DNA from 2 places in the Mesorhizobium sp. M8A.F.Ca.ET.161.01.1.1 genome. Region 2 is predicted to be linked to the other one. Evidence: riboswitches for the same ligand, from Rfam matches in the RefSeq annotation. Region 2 holds a riboswitch; the other holds the start of a gene.
The links. Region 2 has a riboswitch for S-adenosylmethionine ahead of EN804_RS20025 (O-succinylhomoserine sulfhydrylase). Riboswitches for the same ligand answer to the same signal wherever they lie in the genome.
Positions count from the first base shown of each region.

Region 1 (3,403 bases), on a different contig from region 2:
CACCGAGACGATGACCAGATCGGCATCACGCACAGCTTCCCTGGAATCGGTGGTGTAGGAATCGCCTAGTCCCAGTTCCTCGGCTCGCTTGAGCGTTGCCACACTGCGCGTCGAGATCGCGACATGGCGAGCCAGGCCTTCGCGGCGAATGACGCGGGCCAGCGACGAGCCGATCAGGCCGATGCCGACCAGCGCGATTTTTTCGAACATCGGTGATGCCATGGTGTGTAACTTTTCAGGCGTTCTAGCTTTTCAGGAATGTCTTGAGCGCGGCGACAACGCCGCGATTGGCCTCTTCGGTACCGACGGTCATTCGCAGCGCGTTGGGAAAGCCGTAGCCTGAAACGCGCCGCAGAATATAGCCGCGCGCGCTCAGATAATCATCCGCCGCAGCCGCCGAATGCCTCTGGTCGTCGGGAAAATGAATGAGCAGGAAATTGCCGACGCTGGGCGTCACGCGCAGTCCGAGTCCAGTCATCTCCTCGCTCAGCCAGGCGAGCCAGGTCTCGTTATGCGCCACGCTGCGCTCGACATGGGCGCGGTCGCGGATCGCGGCGATGCCGGCCTCGATCGCGGTCGCATTGACGTTGAAGGGGCCGCGCACGCGGTTGATCGCATCGACAATGTGCATCGGACCATACATCCAGCCGATACGCGCTCCGCCGAGACCGATCTTGGAGAAGGTGCGGGTCATCACCACGTTCTCGGCGCTGCCGGCCAGCTCGATGCCGGCTTCGTAATCGTTGCGGCGGACATATTCGGCATAGGCCGCGTCCAGCACCAGCAGCACGTTTTTCGGCAGTCCGGCATGCAGGCGACGCACCTCCTGGAACGGCACATAGGTGCCGGTCGGATTGTTGGGATTGGCCAGGAACACGATTTTCGTGCGCGGCGTCACAGCCGCCAGCATCGCATCGATGTCGGCGCGCTCGTCGGTCTCCTTGACCACGACCGGGGTGGCGCCGGCCGACTGGATGTAGATCTTGTAGACCATGAAGGCGTGTTCGGTGAACATGGCCTCGTCGCCGGGCGCGAGATAGGTCTGTGCCAACAGGCCAAGGATCTCGTCGGAACCGTTGGAGCAGATGATGTTCTGCGCGTTGAGGCCATGCACCTCGGCGATCGCCTCGCGCAACCGCCTGGCGGTGCCGTCGGGATAGATGTCGAGTTTGCCGGCGACCTCACGCGCGGCCTCGATCGCCTTCGGCGACGGGCCAAGCGGGTTCTCGTTCGACGACAACTTGTAGACCTTGGCGACCCCGGCCGGCGCCGTGCTCTTGCCGGGCACATAGGCGTCTATGTCCATGATGCCCGCGCGGGGGGTTGGACGTGCCTGATCCGGTGTCTGGTTCATGTCTTGCAAAATCCGTCGAAAATGCCTCCATCCGGAAGCCGCTGCGGAAATACAAGCCATGGCCGGCAATGTCGAGAGGCGGCACTAGTGCCAGCCGCCGCCATTGACGGCGAGGCGGGCGGGTTCTAGAAGTGCGGTGACAGTTCCGTGGTGATTTGGCCGGTCGGCTTGCAGCCACGTTAAACAATTCGCTAAAGGGCCGTTTGCGTGACGTAACCGGCTTTGCGAAGGCAATGCCGGTTTTTTATTGTCCGCTACCGGCCCGGACGACCGCATCGGCGCCGCGAAAATCAGCGGAGATTTTCGCAAGAAACGATGCAGCAAGAGAGATTAGGAATGGCCGCTCTGCGCGCAGCAAGGACCAACAACGAGGTCGACAATCCGTCGAGCCTGGTGTTGCGTTTCGGACCCGACAAGCCGCTCAAGCTCGATGCCGGCACGGTGCTGTCGCCGTTCCAGATCGCCTATCAGACCTATGGCGTTCTGAACGATGCCCGTTCCAATGCCATCCTCGTCTGCCATGCACTGACCGGCGACCAGCATGTCGCCAACACCAATCCGGTGACCGGCAAGCCAGGCTGGTGGGAAGTGCTGATCGGCCCCGGCAAGATCATCGACACCAACCGTTTCTTCGTCATCTGTTCCAACGTCATCGGCGGCTGCCTTGGTTCCACCGGGCCGGCTTCGACCAACCCCGCCACGGGAAAGCCCTATGGGCTCGACCTTCCTGTCATCACCATCCGCGACATGGTGCGTGCGCAGCAGATGCTGGTCGACCATTTCGGCATCGAGAAGCTGTTCTGCGTGCTGGGCGGCTCGATGGGCGGCATGCAGGTGCTGCAATGGGCGTCGAGCTATCCCGAGCGGGTGTTCTCGGCACTGCCGATTGCCACCGGCGCGCGCCATTCGTCACAGAACATCGCCTTCCACGAGGTCGGGCGGCAGGCCGTGATGGCCGATCCGGACTGGCATGGCGGCAAATATTTCGAGCACGGCAAGCGCCCGGAAAAGGGGTTGGCGGTGGCGCGCATGGCCGCCCACATCACCTATCTGTCGGAAGCCGCCCTGCACCGCAAATTCGGCCGCAACCTGCAGGACCGCGAAGCGCTGACCTTCGGCTTCGATGCCGATTTCCAAATCGAGAGCTATCTGCGCCACCAGGGCATGACCTTCGTCGACCGCTTCGACGCCAACTCCTACCTCTACATGACACGGTCGATGGATTATTTCGACCTTGCCGCCGACCATGGCGGCCGGCTGGCGGACGCCTTTGCCGGCACGAAGACCCGCTTCTGCCTGGTGTCCTTCACGTCGGATTGGCTGTTCCCGACCGAAGAGAGCCGCTCGATCGTGCACGCGCTCAACGCCGCCGGCGCCTCGGTTTCCTTCGTCGAGATCGAGACCGACCGCGGCCACGACGCCTTCCTGCTCGACGAGCCGGAACTGTTTGCCGCCATCAACGGCTTTATCGGTTCGGCCGCGCGCGCCAGGGGGCTCGGCGCATGACCCCGAAACGTTGCGGACTTTTCGGACCATCGTCATGCGCCACTCAGGAGGCGAAGCCATGAGCGTCAATGGCAGCCAGCGTGTCGACCTTGAGGTCGTCGCCAACCTCATCCCGCCGCAATCGCGCGTGCTTGACGTAGGCTCCGGCGACGGCTCGCTGCTCGAATTGCTGCAGGAAACCAAGCAGGTCGACGGCCGCGGCCTTGAGCTTTCGCAGCGCGGCGTCAACGAATGCGTGGCGCGCGGCCTCTCGGTCATCCAGGGCGATGCCGACAAGGATCTCGAATTCTATCCCGACAAGGGTTTTGACTTCGTCGTCCTGTCGCAGACCCTGCAGGCTACCCGCAACCCGAAGCTGGTGCTCGACGAACTGCTCCGGATCGGCAATCGGGCGATCGTGTCCTTCCCCAATTTCGGCCATTGGCGGGTGCGCCTGTCGCTGTTCGTCAAGGGCCGCATGCCGGTGACCAAGGATCTGCCCTACTCCTGGTACGACACGCCCAACATCCACTTCTGCACCATCCGCGACTTCGTCAATCTGTG
Region 1 is NZ_SRTD01000005.1:317,776-321,178, reverse strand. It holds gene EN804_RS15770 (prephenate/arogenate dehydrogenase family protein) at 1-222, opposite strand, end outside; gene hisC (histidinol-phosphate transaminase) at 245-1,354, opposite strand; SAM riboswitch at 1,492-1,569, shown strand; gene EN804_RS15760 (homoserine O-acetyltransferase) at 1,691-2,860, shown strand; gene metW (methionine biosynthesis protein MetW) at 2,919-3,403, shown strand, end outside.
Region 1: it holds a riboswitch for S-adenosylmethionine, as region 2 does, so the genes downstream of both, EN804_RS15760 (homoserine O-acetyltransferase) here and EN804_RS20025 (O-succinylhomoserine sulfhydrylase) in region 2, are expected to answer to the same signal.

Region 2 (3,403 bases):
GGCCAGGTCGGCGTACAGCCGGAATGGTTCTACAAGGGCAACGGCACCATGGCGGTCGCGCCTGGCGCGGCGCTGATGTCGCCGGCCTTTGCCAAGGATGCCGGCGAAGAACCCGAGGTCGCCGGGATCTATGTCATCGGCGACGACGGCGCGCCGTTCCGCGTCGGCTTCACGCTGTCGAACGAATTCTCGGACCATGTGACCGAGCGCGTGAACTATCTCTTCCTCGCCCACTCCAAGCTGCGCAATGCCTCGTTCGGGCCGGAAATCCTGATCGGAGACCTGCCTTCGGACATCCGCGGCACGTCGCGCATCCTGCGAGACGGCAAGACATTGTGGGAGAAGCCGTTCCTGTCGGGCGAAACGAACATGTCGCACACCATCGCCAATCTCGAACACCACCACTTCAAATATTCGGCCTTCCGCCAGCCGGGCGACGTGCATGTGCATATGTTCGGCACCGCGACGCTATCCTTCGCCGACGGCATCAACACGGAAGCAGGCGACGTGTTCGAGATCGAGGCAGGGGATTTCGGCCTGCCGCTGCGCAACCCGCTGGAAATCGAAAAGCCGGTGAAGGTGGCGGTGAAGGCGCTGTAAAAGCCACGAGGGCGTCATCCCCCTCTCGTGGGGAGATCGGCAGCTTCGACCTTAGCGCACCGCGCGGAAATGCTTTGAGAGCTTGAGGCCTTGCGCCTGGTAGTTCGAGCCCAGGTCGGTGCCGTAAAGCGCCCGCGGCCGCTTCAGCATGTGCTCGTAGACCAGCCGGCCGACGATCTGGCCATGGTCGAGGATGAACGGGACTTCGTGGCTGCGCACTTCGAGCACCGCCCGGCTGCCGGTGCCGCCGGACGCCGAATGGCCGAACCCCGGATCGAAAAAGCCGGCATAGTGGACACGGAACTCGCCGACCAGCGGATCGAAGGGCGTCATCTCGGCGGCGTAGAGCGGCGGCACATGCACCGCCTCCTGGCTGACGAGGATGTAGAACTCGTCGGGATCGAGCACCAGTTCGCCGGCGCCGCTCTTATGGATCGGCTCCCAGAAATCGAGGACATCCTGGGCGGCACGCTTGTCGACATCGACGAGCCCGGTGTGGTGCTTGCCGCGATAGCCAACCACCCCATCCTTGTCGCCATTGAGATCGATCGACAACGCGATGCCGCCACCGGAAATGTTGGGCGGATCGGTGGCGACCAGCATCTCGGCGTTGTGCAATTCATGCAGCTCAGCCTCCGAGAGCAGTGCATTGCCGGTGCGGAAGCGGATCTGCGACAGGCGCGAACCGGTGCGCGCAATGATCGGGAAGGTGCGCGGGCTGACTTCGAGATAGAGCGGACCGTGATAGCCGGCGGCGATCTTGTCGAACTCGTGGCCGCGATCGGTCATGACGCGGGTGAAGATGTCTAGGCGCCCGGTCGAGCTCTTCGGATTGGCCGACGCCGAAATATCAGCCGGCAGGGCCAGACTTTCGAGCAGCGGCACAATATAGACGCAGCCGGTTTCGAGAACCGCGCCTTCGGTCAGATTAATCTCGTGGAGTTGCAGCCGATCGAGCTTTTCCGAGACCTTGTGGTTGGGGCCGGGCAGGAACGAGGCGCGCACCCGCCAGGCCTTTTTCCCCAATCTGAGATCAAGGCTCGCCGGCTGGATCTGATCGGCATCGAGCGCGCGCGGCGACTTCAGCGCGCCGGACTTGAACAGCGCCGAAATGTCCTGATCGGGAAGAATGCCTGTCTGCCGCAAAGTCTGGCTCCGCCCAAGACTGGTCTCTTTTGGTGCAGGTTCTTGCCGCAAAACCACTGGGCACTTTTGCGGAACCTGCCTTGGTACAAACCTCTTAATGAAGCCGGCAATTGACGCAAGCGTGGCGCGGGTCTAAAGGGTCGTTATCCCGTGGTGATTTGGCCGGTCGGCTTGCAGCCACGTTAAACAAGTCGCTAAAGGACCGTCGGGCCGCAAGGCCGTATGGACCGGTTGCGACTTTCGCGGCCGGTTTTTTTGTGTCTGGAACAAAGCGATGAGCACCAAGAAGCGCAACTGGAAACCTCAGACGGCACTCGTGCATGGCGGAACCTTGCGTTCCCAATTCGGCGAAACCGCCGAGGCGATGTACCTGACCCAGGGCTATGTCTATAAAACCGCCCAGGCGGCGGAAGCCCGCTTCAAGGGCGAAGAGCCTGGCTTCATCTATTCGCGTTACGCCAACCCGACCGTCGACATGTTCGAAAAGCGCATGTGCGCTCTCGAAGGCGCCGAGGACGCGCGCGCCACGGCGTCGGGCATGGCGGCGGTGACCGCGGCCCTTCTGTGCAGCGTCAAGGCCGGCGATCATATCATTGCGGCGCGCGCGCTGTTCGGCTCCTGTCGCTGGGTGGTCGAGACGCTGGCGCCGCGCTATGGCATCGAGGCGACCTTGGTCGACGGCACCGATATCGCCAATTGGGAAAAGGCGGTCAGGCCGAACACCAAGCTGTTCTTCCTGGAAAGCCCGACCAATCCGACGCTGGAAGTCGTCGACATATCAGCCGTCGCCTCGCTTGCCAATTCGATCGGCGCGCGGCTTGTCGTCGACAATGTCTTCGCCACGCCGCTGCAGCAGAAGCCGTTGCAGCTTGGTGCGCACATCGTCGTCTACTCGGCCACCAAGCATATTGACGGCCAGGGCCGTTGCCTCGGCGGCGTCATCCTGTCGGACAAGAAGTGGATCGACGAAAACCTGCACGACTATTTCCGCCACACCGGCCCCAGCCTGTCGCCGTTCAATGCCTGGACCTTGCTGAAGGGGCTCGAGACGCTGCCGCTGCGCGTGCGCCAGCAGACGGAAAGCGCCGGCAGGATCGCCGACTTCCTGGCCGAGCAGCCGCAGATCGCCCGCGTCATCTATCCCGGCCGCGCCGACCATCCGCAGGCCGCCATCGTCAAGAAGCAGATGTCGGGCGGCTCGACGCTGATCTGCCTCGACGTCAAGGGCGGCAAGCCGGCGGCCTTCGCGCTGCAGAACGCCCTCGACATCGTGCTGATCTCGAACAATCTCGGCGATGCCAAGAGCCTGATCACCCATCCGGCGACGACGACGCACAAGAACCTGAGCGACGAGGCCCGCGCCGAACTCGGCATCGGGCCAGGGACGCTCAGGCTGTCGGTCGGCCTGGAGGACGCCGACGACCTGCTGGAAGACATCGCGCAGGCGCTGAAGGCCGCCAAATAGGCTGTTTGGGAGCGTCGGTCGCGGCGATCAGGCGCGCGACGGCGTCTCCTCCAGTTCGGCCGCCTTGGTGCGGATGGTCATTGCGTTGCCGCGCCAGTCGACGGCGCCGCCGAGCCAGCCGCGCGCCCAGAGGGTTGGGAGCATCACGTCCCGCGCCATCATGGCCGCGACCATGCGCGGCGACAGGTACCA
Region 2 is NZ_SRTD01000008.1:33,087-36,489, forward strand. It holds gene araD1 (AraD1 family protein) at 1-600, shown strand, start outside; gene EN804_RS20020 (2'-deoxycytidine 5'-triphosphate deaminase) at 652-1,746, opposite strand; SAM riboswitch at 1,887-1,964, shown strand; gene EN804_RS20025 (O-succinylhomoserine sulfhydrylase) at 2,021-3,211, shown strand; gene EN804_RS20030 (ceramide glucosyltransferase) at 3,239-3,403, opposite strand, start outside.